Regions from separate parts of the Levilactobacillus namurensis genome, predicted to be linked through region 1. Evidence: predicted binding sites of a transcription regulator. Region 1 holds the regulator's gene; each other region holds the start of a gene.

Region 1 (5,765 bases):
TGATCAAGTAGATTCGGGAACCGCTTTTGAGATTGGCTACGCTTTTCACAGCCAAAAGCCGCTGGTCATCCTGCATGAAAAGGATACCAAGGTGAACTTGATGTTGTCCGAAAGCTTAACGGCATACTTACAGTCAACGGATGCGCTTAAAACCTATGATTTTGCGACGTTGCCGACGAGTCGGTATGACGGACCGGTCTTCTAACGACGGGAAGACTAGCCTGAAAAGAGAATGTTTAACGTCAAATTTTAGTAGAAGATATAGAACGAAAACGGCCATGACCGCTCGAAAATTGAGCAAGGGATGGCCATTTTTATTGGCTTAAATTGCGGTATAGTGTGAAAGATGCACAAGCCGAATGCAACCGTTTGAAGCCCTGATAAAACGGCCATTATCGGTATGTACCAATGCTTTAAGCCAAAATAAAATAACAAAAAATCAAAAAAATTGGCCATAGGGGGGTGACACTTTGTTCATAAATGCACTATAATGTACTTGTAGTTGTAAGCGGTTACATTCACAAAGCGTGTAACCAACCTTAATGGATCAAGTGCGAGGAGGCAATATGATGAGTAATCGAGATACTGCAAATGTTTTGTGGTTTGATGAATTGCACCGTGAAGACGTGAACCTAGTTGGTGGGAAGTCATCTTCCTTAGGGGAAATGACGTCGTCAATGAAGGTTCCCGTTCCCTATGGTTTTGCCACGACTGCCCGGGCCTACCGGTACTTTATGCAAGAGACCGGTGTCAACGACCAAGTCAACGCATTGCTTGAGGGAATCAAGGATTACGAAGACTCAGATGAATTACATACTACCTGTGAGAAGATTCGGAACTTAATCGTTTCGGCCAAGATGCCAGATGATTTAGCTCAGAACATCAAGCAGGCCTACGCCGACTTGGCTAAGAAGATGGATCAAAAGGATCCGTTTGTGGCCATTCGGTCATCTGCGACGGCGGAAGATTTACCAAACGCATCGTTCGCTGGGCAACAAGAGTCTTATCTGAACATCAAGGGCGCCGCAGACGTGGTAAACCGGGTTCAGGAATGCTACTCCTCGCTCTTTACTGATCGGGCAACTTACTACCGGCACAAGCAACACTTCCCACACGAGAAGGTTGCGCTATCTGCTGCCGTTCAAATGATGGTCTTCTCCAAGGCTTCGGGGATTATGTTCTCCGTTAACGTTGCCAACGGGGACGACTCCAAGATCGTGATTGACACGATTCGGGGCCTGGGCGAGTACATCGTGTTAGGGAAAGTGACGCCTAACCACTTTGTTATCGACAAAGACTCTATGAAGATCGTTGAACGTAGCGTGGTCAAGCAGACCATTCAACTGGCCCGGGAAGCAACTGGTGGGACCAAGGAAATTGCCGTCCCTGAAGCTGAACAGGACCAGCAAGTGCTGACGGATGACCAAGTGATTGAATTAGCTGGCTACGTTAAGGCCATTGAAAAGCATTACGGTTGCTACATGGACATGGAATTCGCTTTGGATACGAATACCAACCGGTTATGGATCGTTCAAGCGCGTCCAGAAACCGTTTGGTCTCAAAGAAATAAGGATAAGCAAGGACACTCAACTGCAGGAGATGATAGTGTGGTTCAGGAAGCTGATGCAAAGATTGCTGTTCGCGGATTATCTGCGAGTCCTGGTGTCGCCAGTGGTGTGGTTCATGTCATTGACAACCCTGAAGACATTGACCAATTCAAGAAGGGTGAAGTCTTAGTCACGTTGATGACGTCACCTGACTGGGTACCGGCAATGAAGAAGGCGGCGGCCATCGTGACCAACAATGGTGGGATGACCTGCCACGCGGCCATTGTTTCCCGTGAAATGCAGATTCCATGTATCGTAGGGACCAAGAGTAAGGGGACTGCCGCAACGGACACCTTCAAGACGGGTGACGTGGTTACGGTCGACGCAACCAACGGTATCGTCTACGAAGGCAAGGTTGCCAGCCTGCTGAAGAAGAATGAACCAGCCCAAGCCGCAGGGGGCCAAGTGGTGGCTGCCGAGACCTTTGCGCCGACGGCTACCCGGGTCATGATGAACTTAGGTGACCCTGACTTGGCTGAAAAGTATTCAACGTTACCCGCTGATGGGATTGGGTTGATGCGTGAAGAGTTCTTATGGACCACCTTTATTCACGAACACCCACTATACTTGATCGAACAGGGGCACCCAGAAAAGGTCGTCAACATGTTGGCTGACGGGATCTCCAAGGTTGCTCGGGCGATGGCACCACGGCCGATGGTTCTGCGGTTATCCGACTTTAAGTCCAGTGAATACCGGAACTTAAAGGGTGGCGAGAAGTATGAACCACACGAACCAGCAGACTTATTAGGCTGGCGGGGTGCTTCCCGGTACTACGATCCGAAGTACGTGGAAGCCTTCAAACTGGAATTAGCTGCGGTCAAGAAGGTGCGGAACGAGTTTGGCCTGAAGAACTTGAACGTGATGATTCCATTCGTACGGACCGTGGATGAAGCTCGGAAAGTCACGGACATTATGGCGCACGAAGGCTTGGTTCGGAATGCCGACTTCAAGGTTTACATGATGGCGGAAATTCCATCTAACATTATCTTGGCGGACAAGTTTAACGAGTTCGTTGACGGATACTCCATCGGTTCGAACGACTTGGCCATGTTGATCTTAGGCTGTGACCGGAATAACGATACGGTAGCACGGCTCTTTGATGAACGGAACTTAGCCGTTAAGCGGGCAATCAAACACTTGATTAAGGCTGCCCACAAGGATGGTAAGACGGTCTCGATTTGTGGACAAGCACCATCCGAATACCCTGAATTCACGAACTTCTTGATTCAATGCGGGATTGATTACGTTTCCGTTAACCCTGATATGGTCAAGCAGACCAAGCGGAACGTGGCTCACTTCGAACAACGGATCTTACTGGACAAGGCGACTGGCCGCGGACTTCAAGATCCAACAGACTATGACTGGGAATAAGCCCAAGCGTTGGCTGAGGTCAGCATAGCGAGTTAAGGGTAAACTAAAGGACCACCTAGATGGGTAAATGAACGCGTCTAGGCGGTCCTTTGGTGTCACAAAAACAAACGGCAGATTGAACGGGTTGTTCCCGTTCAATCTGCCGTTTGTGACTAGCATAACGATATAGTGGTTAGTGCACGTCGTCCCGGAACAGGCCAACGACCCTTCCTAGGATGGTGACTTGATTTAAGATGATGGGCGCCATGGTATCATTTTCGGGTTGCAACCGGAAATGGTCGGCTTCCTTAAAGAATCGCTTGCAGGTGGCCTCGTTCTCTTCGGTCATTGCAATGACGATGTCGCCGTTATCGGCGGACCGTTGCCGACGCACGATAACTTGGTCGCCGTTTAAGATGCCGATGTTGATCATACTCTCGCCACGAATCGTGAGCATGAAGAGCTGATCATCGCTATTTTCAAATTCGGGTGGCACGGGGAAGTAATCCGTGGCTTCTTGAACGGCCAGGATGGGTTCCCCGGCAGTCACCGTTCCCAGAACGGGAATCTGTGTCTGCTGTTCGTGAACGCCGAGTTCTTCCAAACCGGCAGGGGTGACTTCCAAGGCCCGGGGCTTGGTAGGGTCCTTAGTCAGCAACCCCTTCTTTTCCAGACGGGCGATGTGACCGTGAACCGTGGAAGTTGATGACAGGGAAACCGCCTCGCCGATTTCTCGAACGGTTGGGGGATACCCTTTTTCGTTGACCCGTTCCCAAATGAAGCGCAGAACGGCAATTTGTTTACTTTCAGAAGCTTTGCTCATCGTATTGCCACCTCGTTCGTCATTATTCGTCTGAATCGACTTAGTTTAGCCCAATTTTAGCATAGCTGGCGAACGTTTTCAAACAGATGTTCGGCCTAATAAGTTGAATTCTGAAATTAACCCTGATATTATAGGTTGTGTTTTAAAACTTACAATTTCACCCAGTGAGGTGAAGAATTAAAGGAGCGCGGCTATTTCATGACTGAAACCACGATGGACAGTTTATTAGTCCGGATTAATGAATTGGCCCACAAAGCGAAGGGTGCGGGTCTCAACGAAGATGAGAAGGCTGAACGGGCCGATCTGCGGCAGAAGTACCTGAAGCTGTTTCGGGAGAGTTTCCGGAGTCAAGTTGAGATGATGCAGGTCTACGATAAGAACGGTAAGGAAGTTACGCCGGAAAAGGTCCGTCAAGTTCAACGTGAAAAGGGCTTACGGAACGATTAGTGGGTTAAAGAGGGGGTCTTTTTGAGATTCGCTCTTTTATTTTGTCTTAAGATTGTGTAAACTTGGTTAATGAATGCTGTTAGTAAGGGAGGGAATCGTCTTGGCAACTTGGATCTGGATTTTGATTGTAATCGTCGTGGGACTGGCTTGTGCCTTTGGGGGCTTCTATGGCGCACGACGTTACATGGAAAACTACCTGAAAGACAATCCGCCTATCAGTGAAGATCAATTACGAGTAATGATGTTACAGATGGGGCAAAAGCCATCTCAACGGAAACTCCACCAAATGATGAACGCGATGAAGCAACAATCTCGCAAATCAAAGTAGACTTCATGATCAAGAAAGACTCGCCGTCAGCGTTAGTTGAACGGGGAGTCTTTTTGATTGTCATTAGAAAGAATTGCGTTAGACTGGAAAGAGTCTGCTATAATGAAATTCTAATTGTATTTTAATTTAAGGAGGGATCGCGCTTGAGTATCTTTAAGAAATTGTCATGGTACTTTCGCCTAGAATGGCGACGGTATCTGATTGGGGTCATTGGGCTGTTGCTCACGGCAATTATCGCGATCATTCCACCACGGATTATCGGCAACATGGTGGATAGTATTCACGGCCGGACCATGACGGGAACGCTATTGGCCGTTGATTTGGCTTTGGTCGTGGGCGCGGCGATTGCGCAGTACCTGACCCGTTACCTGTGGCGGAACGCCATTTGGGGTGGCGCGGCACACTTGGAACAACTGCTGCGGGACCGGTTGTTTCGCCACTTTATGAATATGGACCGGACGTTTTATCAACGTTACCGGACGGGTGACCTGATGGCCCACGCGACCAACGACTTGGAAGCCGTGCAGCGGGTCGCTGGTGGGGGAATCCTCCAGTTTGCCGATGCCATCATTACGGGGGGGACGACCTTGATCGCGATGATGACGTTGATCAACTGGCGCTTGACCTTGCTGGCAATCGTGCCTTTTCCGTTCTTAGCAGTAGTTTCGTGGTACCTGGGACAGAAGATCCACCGGGCGTTCGGCCGGTCGCAAGCGGCTTTTTCACGCTTAAATAATAAGGCCCAAGAGAGTATCAGCGGGATTAAGGTCATCAAAGCTTTAGGGCAAGATCAAGAAGATATTGACGACTATGACCAGCAGGTCGACCAGACCATTGCGATTAACCGTCACGTTAACTTTTTGGATTCATTATTTGACCCAGCAATTACTTTAATTATTTCAATATCCTATGTGGCCACCATTGTGTTGGGGGGCTTATTTGTGGCCCACGGAACCATCACGATTGGCAACCTAGTCTCGTTCATCAGTTACTTGGCGATGATGGTATGGCCGATGTTTGCGGTCGGAATGCTGTTCAACACCATGGAACGGGGGAATGCGAGTTATGACCGGGTCATGGAACTGTTGCGGCAAAAGAGCAAGATCATTGACCGGACCGACGGCTTGACGGAACATCCTCACGGAACGCTAGCCTACCATGTCCAGACCTTCAACTACCCGGACGATGCCCAGACGAGCCTCCAGGACAT
Region 2 (5,765 bases), 800 kb from region 1:
ACTAAGATAATGACCCCAATGCATAAGTAACTGATGCCCCGACCTAGCCAATCTTCACGCGTCGCCCGGGTTGCCCGGTGTAACCGCGCCGTCCAATCATCGGTGCGGGCATCGTTTGGTTTTAAGTCTGAATTTGTTTGTTCCATGAGATGACTCCCCCTTAAAAAAAGTGAAGGTGCCCATTTTGCACCTTCACTGGTATCTCAACTAAGCTAGCTTAGTTTTGCGTAATCGTTCCCTTAGCATCCTTGGAAACTTTCATGTCGTGAATGCTGATGTAACCCATGTCTTTAACTAAGCTGTTTTGCACGTCCTTAGACGTCATGTAGCTTAAGAAAGCAGCGGTTGCCTTGTCAGGCTTACCCTTGGTGTACATGTGTTCGTAAGACCAGATCTTCCACTTGTTGGTTTCAACGTTGTTATCCGTTGGCGTCACATTATCAACGGAAAGAGCTTGTAACTTGTTGGTGAAGTAAGAGAAGGCTAAGTAACTGACCGCACCTGGCGTGGTGGCCACGATCTTTTGTACGGCACCGTTAGAATCTTGTTCTTGGGACTTCACTGCTGAAGCACCCTTCAAGACGGCATTTTCAAACGTTGCTCGGGTTCCGGAACCTTGGGCCCGGTTGATGATCACAATCTTTTGGTCTTTCCCACCAACCATCTTCCAGTTCGTAATCTTACCCGTGAAGATGCCCTTCAATTGTGACATCTTCAAGTTCTTAACCCCGGCATCCTTGTTGACCACGGGGCCCATGCCGACAACGGCTACCTTGTGGTCGGTCAATTCACTGGCCTTGATCCCAGCTTTTTCTTCTGCGAAAATATCGGAATCTCCCAGGGAAACGGCGCCGGATTGAACTTGGCTCAACCCCGTTCCGGAACCCCCACCTTGAACCGTCAAGTTAACCTTGCTGTTCTTCGCCGTAAATTGGGAACCGGCCTTGGCAGCTAATGGTTGTAACGCCGTTGACCCCACGGCCGTAACCTTCCCGGATAATGCTTCATTGCTGCTGGACTTGCTACTACTAGTTGAACTGGTAGCCTTGCCACAACCAACTAATAATAAACTCATCGCAGCAATCCCCATTGCTAACTTTGTTCCTTTATTCATCCCTGTCACTCCATGTCTATTAGATATAGTGGATTTACCACATCGTAAGCTAGGTAGCGAACGCTGTGGTACCTCCCCTTAACTTACAAGACACATTCTAGCCGACCAATATATATTAATTGTCGCAATCGTGTAAATTTTAGGTAAATGTTGCCAAGGTCGCTATAATTGTTTTTATATCAACGTTTGTGCATTGTTCGGCTCGCCCAACTTCCTCCCGTTTGAGGTCAGATGCGTCGCTATCTTCCCTTATCGTGGGTCCACAATTGCGCCCGCTGATCAAAATGGCTAGAATTGACTTGTGAGGTGATTTGAAGTGGCAAAAAAGAACGAAAAGAAAGCACGGCACGATATCATCGTGGATATGAATGATTTTCTGATGGACTATGCCGCAACGAAGCTAGGTCGCCAACCCGACCTCGCTAAGCAAGTCGCAACCGCTGGACAACCCGACTTAACTGGTCTCGACCAGCTCTTCAACGATCACGGGGTCGGTCGACGGACCAAGTACCTGGAACTCGCCACCGGCTTTCTGCGCGATGAGGCCGACATTGACGCCAATCTCGCCAAAGATCTGACCGGTGAAAGTCAGCAACTCGCTCAAGAGGCCATTGCCTACCTGGGGAACCATACCCAAGACTTTGACCGTTGGGAAGAAGCTTAAGCAGCCAATCAAAAAATACGCTCGCAACAGGATTAGCTGTCGCGAGCGTATTTTCGTTTAGGTTATTGCCATTGCCACAAATCAGCCTTCATCTTAGTCGCAATCATCTGCGCCAAAAGGTCAACGAACTGGTCGGGCATATAGGTGCTGGCGTCAAAAGACGTGGGCGCCCCGTTAATTTCTGTAATGATCGTTCCCTGATGCTTCAACTGCAAGCCGTACTTCGGCGCAATCTCGCAGAGCCGGTCAACCTGTGCTTGTGTCATCTGACACCCTCCAGTCTTGCTGCTCTTTGAGCTTAGCGACTTTTTCTAAGGGCGTCAAGTCGGCTAGTAACTGTACTTGTCCTTAGCCAACTGTTGGTGAACGGCGGCGGCCAGTAAAGCTTCATCTGGTCCCTCAGCCGTTACCGTGACGAAGTGACCGCCATAGTCCTTGAGTTGCGCAATTTCGGTCGCTTCACTAGGATCGATTTCGGCATCTTGTACTTTGATCAACACTTTGCCAGTATAGTTCTGGCAAATTTTTTGCATCGCGGGCGCCTCGTCAATTTGGGGCGTTTCTTCATACAATGGGAATCCAATGGTCTTCATTTCTGATCACCTCTACTTACATTGTAAGCGATTTCACAATGGTTGCCAAGCCCCTTTTTCTTCTCCCGAACGTCCGTTCAATCTCCACCCAAAATATGGTATGATACGCGTGTTATGCTTTTTGTTTAAACTCAAAATTTCGTCATTAAGGAGGCGTCCGGATGCCCATCAAACTTGGTGTTCGTGAATTAGTTGAATTCACCCTGCGCGCCGGTGACCTCGGTGCCACCAGCAATAGTCAAAATACCGCGCTACTGGGCGCTAAGATTCACCGACGACTTCAGAAGCAACGGGCCGATGACTACCAAAAGGAATACTACCTCGACCTGCCGTTAACGCTCCGGGACCACGAGTACCTGCTCCACGGCCGGGCCGATGGCGTCACGTTAGGCGAGACCACCGCAACGATCGAAGAGATCAAAACCTCCGACGGGGACTTCGACCAACTTCCGGCCAACAAGGTCATCCTATACTGGGCCCAAGTCAAGCTGTACGCCCACCTCTTATTTCATAAATTCCCCGACCTGCAGACCATCACGTTGACCCTGACCTACTACCAGACCAGCAACGACACCACGACTCAAAAGAATCAGACCATCGACCGGCAAACGGCCGCCGACTTCTTCCAAACGGTCATCGACGCCTACATCACCTGGCTGAAGCTCCGCGACGACCTCCGCGAACGGCGCGACCCCACCATTCAAGCGCTGACCTTTCCCTTCGACCATTACCGCCCTGGTCAACGAGAACTCGCCGTCGCGGTCTACAAGACGATTCTCAGTCAGCAACACCTCTTTGCCGAGGCGCCAACGGGGACCGGCAAGACCATTTCCACGCTCTTCCCCGCCATCAAAGCCATCGGTGAAGGCGTGATTCAGCGGATCTTCTACCTGACCGCCAAACAAAGCACTCGGCGTGTGGCCGAAGATGCCATCCAACTAATGGCCACACAAGGGCTGCAGCTGAAGAGTATCACCCTCACCGCCAAAGAGAAGATTCAGTTCCCCGAAGAAACCGACCTCACACCCGAAGAGAATCCCTACATGCTGGGCTACTACGACCGTCTGCGTCCCGCACTGGTCGACCTGATCCAGCACAACGACCAACTGACCCGGCCAGTTATCGAGACCTATGCGCGTAAGCACACCCTCGATCCCTTTGAGTTCCAGCTGGACGCCAGCCTCCTGTGTGACGTGGTCATCGGGGACTACAACTACCTGTTCGATCCCCAAGTCCACCTCCAACGGTTCTTCGCCACCAGCGATCCCGACAACTTCTTTCTCATCGACGAAGCCCACAACCTAGTCGCCCGCTCCCGGGAGATGTACTCCGCCGCCATCGCCAGCCAGCCCCTAGACCACCTGCTCGAGCTCAGTACCGGAACCCCACAGGTCAGCCGGAAGCTCCGCCAGCGGATTCGTGACCTGCGTCAGACCTTCGATGACATCTGTGCGCCGTTACGGTCGGCGGGGAAGACCGACAGTACGTTTCTCTCTCCCCCTGCGGAAATCGATCACGAGTTGGGGCGCTTCATCGAAGCCACCCACGATTGGCTGATCGACCAACCCCAGACGCCCTTCGTCAAGGCCCTCCTGGACGTTTACTTTGCGGCCATCAGCTACCAACGAATCGGCGAATTCTACGATGAGACCTACCGCATGCGGTTGACCTTAGCGGACGGCAACATCGTCCTCAAGCAGCTCTGCTTAGACCCCAGTGCCTTTCTCGCAGACAGCCTCGACCTGGGTCACGGTGCCGTTCTCTTCTCCGCGACCCTTTCCCCCCTAAGCTATTATCAGACCGTTTTGGGCGGAGGCGAGACCAGCTTGGCTTACCGACTGGCCTCCCCCTTTCCGCCCCAGCACCAGGGCCTATTCATCACCAACTACATCCAGACCACCTACAAGCAACGCCAAGCCAACCTGGCGAAGATCCTGGTCGCCATCAAGACCCTGGTCGACGCTAAAACGGGCAACTACCTGATTTTCTTGCCCTCCTACAACTACCTGTTGACCGTGGTCGCCGCCTTTAACCTGGCCTACCCCCACATCCACACCGTGGCGCAACAAGCGACCATGAGCGAAGCCGACCGAACCGCCTTCCTCGCCCAATTTCAACCGGCCCCCACCACAACGCTAGTGGGCTTTGCGTTACTGGGTGGTATCTTCTCGGAAGGCATCGACCTCAAAGGCGACCGACTCATCGGCGTAGGCATCGTCAGCGTCGGACTCCCCGGGATCAATCCAGAGACCGACCTGATTCGCGACTACTTCGACAGTCACGACCAGCCCGGCTTCGCGTTTGCTTACCAGTTGCCCGGCCTCAACAACGTCTTTCAGGCGGCCGGCCGGCTGATTCGGGGAGCCCATGACGTAGGCGTGGTTTTATTGATGGATCAACGCTTCACCGCTCCCCGCTACACCCAGCTCTACCCCCCACACTGGCAGCACTATCAACGACTCTACCGGTCCGAACAATTGGGACCAGCCCTGCAGCATTTTTGGAATTCGGAGGCGTCACATTGAAAACAAAACTAACGCTCGCCATGGAGCACACCCTCTACGCCTATTGTCGGGAAGCCGGCGCGACCGCGGTCGAAGAGGTCACCATGCCCGACGACCAGGGAATCGTCGACACGTTGAGTTACCAAGCGCTAGCCGATGGGACCATCGAGTGGCGTTGTTACGAACTGAAGGTCACCAAGAGCGACTTTCACTCGCACGCCAAGCTTTCCTTTATCGGTCACTATAACTACTTCGTCTTACCACTCAAGCTCTACCAGGAAGTTGCCGACGAGATTCCCGCCAAGATTGGGGTCCTGCTCTACCGGCCGTTCGACCCGCAACTCCTAGCGACCGCCACGGAGCCCCCCGCAACACCGGGTTACCTGACCGTGGCACGACCACCGCGCCACCAAGACCTGCAGGTGCCCGCCAACGAACTGCTGACCCGGTTCATCGCCTCACAGGCCCGCGAAGTCTTCAAGGCCAAACAAATGGCCACGGGGCTGAAGCAGTACAGTACCGAACGGCTCTACGAAGAATTGAAAAAACGCCACCTACACTACGACGTGTACGACCCAGACCACAACTTCTACGACCGCTTCATGGCCGACACCCAAGCCACCGCCGTCACGGCCCTGCAATCGGAAGTCGACGCCTTGGCCTTAGAGAACCACGACCTCTTGCAGCGACTCCGGGAGGCTTCCTCATGATCTACTTTCCCTACTTTCGCGGTCGTCAATTCGACCTGCAAGCCCTCAAAGCGATTGCCCAGGACCAGACGCTCCCCACCAACATCATCCCCATCATCGAACCCGTACGGGACATCAAGGCCTTACCCCAGACCATTGCGGCCTTTCTGGCACACGACCATCCCCTAGTGGTCATCACCA
Region 3 (5,765 bases), 150 kb from region 1:
AGACTAAGTACGGCACCATCGATACCGACCACATCCTGTTCATTGCGGCCGGGGCGTTTGCGGAGTCCAAGCCTAGTGACCTGATTGCGGAACTGCAGGGCCGCTTCCCGATTCGGGTTGAATTGAACGACCTGAGCAAGGAAGACTTCGTGCGGATCTTAACGGAGCCCAATAACGCACTGATCAAGCAATACATTGCGCTGATTGGGACCGACAATATCAAGGTGACCTTCACCATGGAGGCCATTCAACGGATCGCTGAGTTAGCCTTTGAACTGAACCATGAGAACCAAAATATTGGGGCTCGGCGCCTACAGACGGTCTTAGAAAAACTCTTGGAGGACTTATTGTACGAAGGGCCTGACATGGGTGGCGGCGACGTGACCATCACGGAAAGCTACGTCAACGATAAAATCGGGGATATTGTTCAAAACAAGGACCTTTCCCGGTACATTCTTTAACAGGTTATGGAGCGCGTGGGGGAGCCTACGCGCTTTTACATAAGGATTCACATGAGTTGAGTATGGGAGGTACGCGATGTTCACTTTAAAGAATCAGTATTTAACGGTAAAAATCAATCCATTGGGTGCGGAGTTAACTAGTGTCACGGACAATGACAGTCACCTGGAGTACATGTGGCAGGCTGATAAGGCGTTTTGGGGGCGGCATGCACCGTTCCTGTTCCCCATTGTGGGGCGGCTACAGGACAACCAGTACCAGGTCGACGGCCAGACGTATCAGATGACCCAGCACGGGTTTGCCCGGGACCGGACGTTTACGGTCGTGGATCAAAGCGCCACGGCGCTGACTTTACAGCTACAAGCGGATGCGCAGAGTCGCGAAAAGTACCCCTTTGCGTTTAAGTTAACGGTGCACTACACCTTGGTGGATCACGGGTTACAGGTCGCCGCAACGATCCAAAACCAAGGAACGCAGACCATGCCCTGGTCGTTTGGGGCCCATCCCGGCTTCAACTTACCACTGGGCCAGGCAGCAGCCGACTTTACGGATTACCAAGTAACCGTTGCGCCGAAGCAAGTCTATCAGCGGGTCCCCTTAGTCGGACCATACAGCGACACGCAACACGCGGTACCGTTGGATCTCACGCAGCCATTGGCGTTGAAGCACGCGCTATTCGACCATGACGCCCAGATCTTGACGCTCAATAACCGCGAGACAACGGTCATGCTGAGCACGCCTAAGGACGACCACGGGGTAGCATTGACGGTCGCCGCGCCGTACTTAGGAATCTGGTCACCTTACCCTAAGCAAGCGCCGTTCGTCTGCTTAGAACCTTGGTGGGGTCTGGCCGATGATGTGCAGGCCACCGGTGATCTCCGCACCAAGGTTGCGATTCACCAGTTAGCACCCGGCGCGGATGTCCAGGTCGGCTACCAGATTACCTACTTTTAACGAAAAAAGACCACACCGTCGTGATGCACAACGGTGTGGTCTTTCCTCTGTGTGAGACTCAAGTTACTTACTGGTTCGGTGTCGCCGGTAACCGCGGCCAAACGGGACTAAGGACTCGGTCCCTTGACGGATCCGCGTGATGTTCGTCCGGTGGCGGTAGAAGACAAAGATCGTTAAGACAACGGCGATGCCGGTCAAGTATGGATCCCGGAAGAATAGCGAGATCACCGTGACCAGGCTGAAGGCGACCATGCTAGCCAGACTGACCATACTGGTCCAGTAGATCAGGCTGACCCACAGGCCGGCAGCAATCACGAACATGATGGGGTTGTAAGCCAGCAGCATCCCCGCCGACGTGGCGACGGCCTTGCCCCCCTTAAAGTGGTCGAAGACGGAGACCGTGTGACCAAGAATGGCAAAGAGGCCGAACAACAAGGGCGTCGCGGTTCCCAGCCCCGTGGTCACGTGAAACCAGGTGGGCAGTAACGTAGCGACCGTTCCCTTAGCGATGTCGAGGACCATAACGGTGGTCCCGGCGTAGGGGCCGAGGACCCGGTAAGTATTCGTGGTCCCGATGTTGCCGGAACCGGCTTGGCGAATATCGGTCTTAAAGAAGAATTTGCCAATCCAGACGCCGTTGGGAATGGCGCCTAAAAGATAGGCTAGGATAAGTAAGCCGACTAATTTCAAAACACATTCCTCCGCTCTTGGTGGTGACGGCTAAAAACCGTCAAATAAGCTGCTCTATATTTTAGCATGTTTTCTGATGAACGCCAATTATCTGGGGGAACTGGTCATTTTTTAGTTCCCTGTGGTATGATTATGAAGTTATGAAGACCTCTAGCACGCCTTTTCGTCGCTTCTATTGAACATATGTTCGTATTGGCGTAAACTAGAAGTTATTCACAGATAGGATTAAACAGTAAAGGAGATTTACGCATGGCGAAAGCAAAACCAAAGTATGACGACTCCTCCATTCAGGTATTGCAGGGGTTGGAAGCTGTTCGTAAACGTCCGGGGATGTATATCGGATCGACCGACAGCCGGGGCTTACATCATTTGGTCTACGAAATCGTCGATAACGCGGTCGACGAAGCCCTAGCCGGATATGGGAAAGAAATCAACGTGACGATTCATCCGGATAATAGTATTACCGTGGTCGACCACGGACGGGGAATGCCCGTGGGGATGCATGCTTCGGGGATTCCCACGCCCGAAGTCATCTTAACGGTCCTCCATGCCGGTGGGAAGTTCGGCCAAGGCGGTTATAAGACCTCCGGTGGGTTACACGGGGTCGGTGCGTCCGTCGTGAACGCGTTATCCAGTGCGCTGACGGTGACAATCGTACGGGACGGTGTGCGCTACCAGGAAAAGTTCCGTGATGGTGGAAAGCCACAGGGCACCCTTAAGAAGTTAGGGAATACCCGAGCCCATAACGGGACCACGATAACGTTTAAACCAGATAGTCAGATTTTCACGACCACGGTCTACAACTTTGGGACCTTAGCGGAGCGCTTACGAGAATCCGCTTTTCTCCTGAAGGGCGTAAAGATCACGTTAACGGACGAACGTCAAGGTCAAGAACGCGAAGAAGTCTACCATTACGAGGAAGGCATCAAGGAGTTCGTCAGTTATCTGAACGAAGACAAGGACACGCTGGGGGACATTCTGTACTTCGACGGCAAAAAGTCGGGAATCGAAGTGGAAGTTGCCGCTCAGTATAACGATGGCTATACTGAAAACCTGCTATCCTTTGTCAACAATGTGCGGACTAAGGACGGCGGGACCCACGAAGCGGGGATGCGCAGTGGTTGGACCAAGGCGTTCAACGAATACGGACGAAAAGTCGGCTTATTGAAGGACCGCGATAAAAACATCGAAGGGTCGGATATCCGTGAAGGCCTTTCTGCGGTGATCTCACTGCGGGTTCCCGAAAACCTGTTGCAGTTCGAAGGTCAAACCAAGGAAAAGTTGGGCACGCCGGAAGCCCGGACCATCGTTGACCAGATTGTTGCGGAACAACTGACTTACTTCTTAATGGAAAACGGGGATTTCGGGAAGATGCTGATCCACAAGGCGACCCAGGCGCGTCAGGCGCGGGAAGCTGCGCGGAAGGCCCGAGACGAGACCCGAAACGGCAAGAAACACAAGCGTCACGAACGTCTCTTGTCGGGTAAGCTTACCCCTGCCCAATCCAAAAATTCAGCTAAGAACGAGTTGTTCTTAGTCGAAGGGGATTCCGCCGGTGGGTCAGCTAAGCAGGGCCGGAATCGGAAGTTCCAAGCCATCCTACCATTACGGGGAAAGGTCTTGAACACCGAGAAGGCCAAGCTACCGGACATTATGAAGAACGAAGAAATTAGTACCATGATCTACACCATTGGTGCGGGCGTGGGCGCTGACTTTGATATTGATTCCGCCAACTACGACAAGATCATTATCATGACCGATGCCGATGACGATGGTGCGCATATCCAGATCCTCTTGTTGACGTTCTTCTACAAGTACATGCGACCAATGATCGATGCTGGTCGGGTCTACATTGCGTTGCCGCCTCTGTATCGAATCAAGACCAACGGAAAGCAGGCTAAGATCGAATATGCTTGGACCAACGATGAATTGGTCGATAAGACCAAGGCGTTAGGCAACCGAAACTACAGCCTGCAACGGTTCAAGGGGTTAGGTGAAATGGATGCGGAACAGCTCTGGGACACCACCATGGATCCGGACAAACGGACGTTGATTCGGGTACAGATCGATGATGCGGCTTTGGCGGAACGCCGGGTGACCACCCTGATGGGCGATAAAGTTGAACCACGCCGTAAGTGGATCGAACAAAACGTCCAGTTTACGCTGGAAGACGAAGACCAAGACTTTTTGACCGGGGAAACCCCGGGAAAGAAATAACCCGACCGTGGTGAAAGGAGTTAAACATTCGTGAGTGAAGGACAAAAAATTCAAGAACTAACCTTGGAAGAGGTCATGGGTGACCGGTTCGGCCGGTATTCCAAATCCATCATTCAAGAACGGGCCCTGCCAGATATTCGCGACGGCTTAAAGCCCGTACAACGTCGTATTTTATTTGCGATGAACAAGGATGGTAACACCTACGATAAAGGCTTTCGTAAATCGGCGAAGTCCGTCGGTAACGTGATGGGGAACTTTCACCCCCATGGGGATAGCTCCATCTACGAAGCCCTGACCCGGATGAGCCAGGACTGGAAGGTCCGCGAACCGTTAGTCGAAATGCACGGGAACAACGGCTCAATGGACGGCGATCCCGCCGCAGCGATGCGGTACACCGAGGCCCGCCTTAGTAAGCTGGCCGGTGAAATGCTCGCCGACATCGATAAGGACACGGTCGATATGGTCCTCAACTTCGACGATACCGAGTATGAACCTACCGTCTTACCGGCCCGGTTCCCTAACCTGTTAGTTAACGGTGCCACCGGGATTTCAGCCGGGTACGCGACGGAAATTCCGCCGCACAACTTAGGTGAGACCATTGACGCCGCCGTCTACCTGCTCAGCCACCCTAAGGCCACGCTTGAGGACCTGATGGGCTTTGTGCAGGGACCGGATTTCCCAACTGGCGGGATTATTCAAGGAAAAGACGGCATCGTTAAGGCCTATGAGACCGGACGAGGACGCATCGTGGTACGGTCCAAGACCGCGATTGAGAAGCTTCGGGGGAATAAGAGCCAGATTACCGTGACGGAGATTCCCTACGAAGTCAATAAGGCCCAGTTGGTTAAAAAGATCGACGAGATTCGGCTGGGCAAAAAGGTCGAAGGGTTAGCAGAAATTCGGGATGAGACTGACCGTGACGGGCTCCGGATCGCGATTGAGTTGAAGCGTGACGCTGACGCACAGGGAATCTTGAACTATTTGTTCAAAAATACCGAATTACAGGTCACCTACAATTTCAACATGGTGGCCATCAACCATCAACGACCAGAACACGTGGGCTTGAAGGCGATTCTCTCCGCCTACCTCGAACACCGGCGAAGCGTCATCACGCGTCGGACCCAGTACGACTTACAGAAGGCCTTAGACCGGCAACACATCGTCATGGGACTGATCAAGGCGTTGTCGATTCTGGACCAAGTTATCAAGACGATTCGGGCCAGCAAGAACCGGCAGGATGCCCGCAATAACCTGGTACAAGCCTACGACTTTTCCCAGAAGCAAGCGGACGCCATTGTGGCGTTGCAGCTTTACCGGTTGACCAACACCGACGTGACGCAGCTACAAGCGGAAGCCGATAAGTTGGCGGCGGCCATTGAAGAGGACCATAAGATCTTAGCAGAACCTAAGGAATTAAACGCGGTCATGCGTAAGGAACTCAAGGC

Evidence for each region. The regulator LexA, encoded in region 1, represses DNA repair genes until DNA is damaged. The targets are predictions, from matches to a motif close to CNAACANNTGTTNG.
Region 2: RIN67_RS03490 (ATP-dependent DNA helicase) is a predicted target of LexA. The motif match lies at 2,438-2,451, and genes of this name have one in related genera.
Region 3: parE (DNA topoisomerase IV subunit B) is a predicted target of LexA. The motif match lies at 2,280-2,293, and genes of this name have one in related genera.

The regions. Positions count from the first base shown of each region.
Region 1 is NZ_CP134159.1:1,564,962-1,570,726, reverse strand. It holds gene RIN67_RS07515 (nucleoside 2-deoxyribosyltransferase) at 1-205, shown strand, start outside; gene ppsA (phosphoenolpyruvate synthase) at 570-2,978, shown strand; gene lexA (transcriptional repressor LexA) at 3,151-3,780, opposite strand; gene RIN67_RS07500 (DUF896 domain-containing protein) at 3,979-4,227, shown strand; gene RIN67_RS07495 (YneF family protein) at 4,328-4,555, shown strand; gene RIN67_RS07490 (ABC transporter ATP-binding protein) at 4,699-5,765, shown strand, end outside.
Region 2 is NZ_CP134159.1:761,225-766,989, reverse strand. It holds gene pstC (phosphate ABC transporter permease subunit PstC) at 1-146, opposite strand, end outside; gene RIN67_RS03510 (phosphate ABC transporter substrate-binding protein PstS family protein) at 218-1,114, opposite strand; gene RIN67_RS03505 (hypothetical protein) at 1,431-1,778, shown strand; gene RIN67_RS03500 (hypothetical protein) at 1,841-2,044, opposite strand; gene RIN67_RS03495 (PTS sugar transporter) at 2,108-2,371, opposite strand; gene RIN67_RS03490 (ATP-dependent DNA helicase) at 2,533-4,896, shown strand; gene RIN67_RS03485 (hypothetical protein) at 4,893-5,585, shown strand; gene RIN67_RS03480 (sce7725 family protein) at 5,582-5,765, shown strand, end outside.
Region 3 is NZ_CP134159.1:1,411,326-1,417,090, reverse strand. It holds gene hslU (ATP-dependent protease ATPase subunit HslU) at 1-461, shown strand, start outside; gene RIN67_RS06805 (aldose 1-epimerase family protein) at 538-1,413, shown strand; gene plsY (glycerol-3-phosphate 1-O-acyltransferase PlsY) at 1,477-2,103, opposite strand; gene parE (DNA topoisomerase IV subunit B) at 2,353-4,320, shown strand; gene parC (DNA topoisomerase IV subunit A) at 4,351-5,765, shown strand, end outside.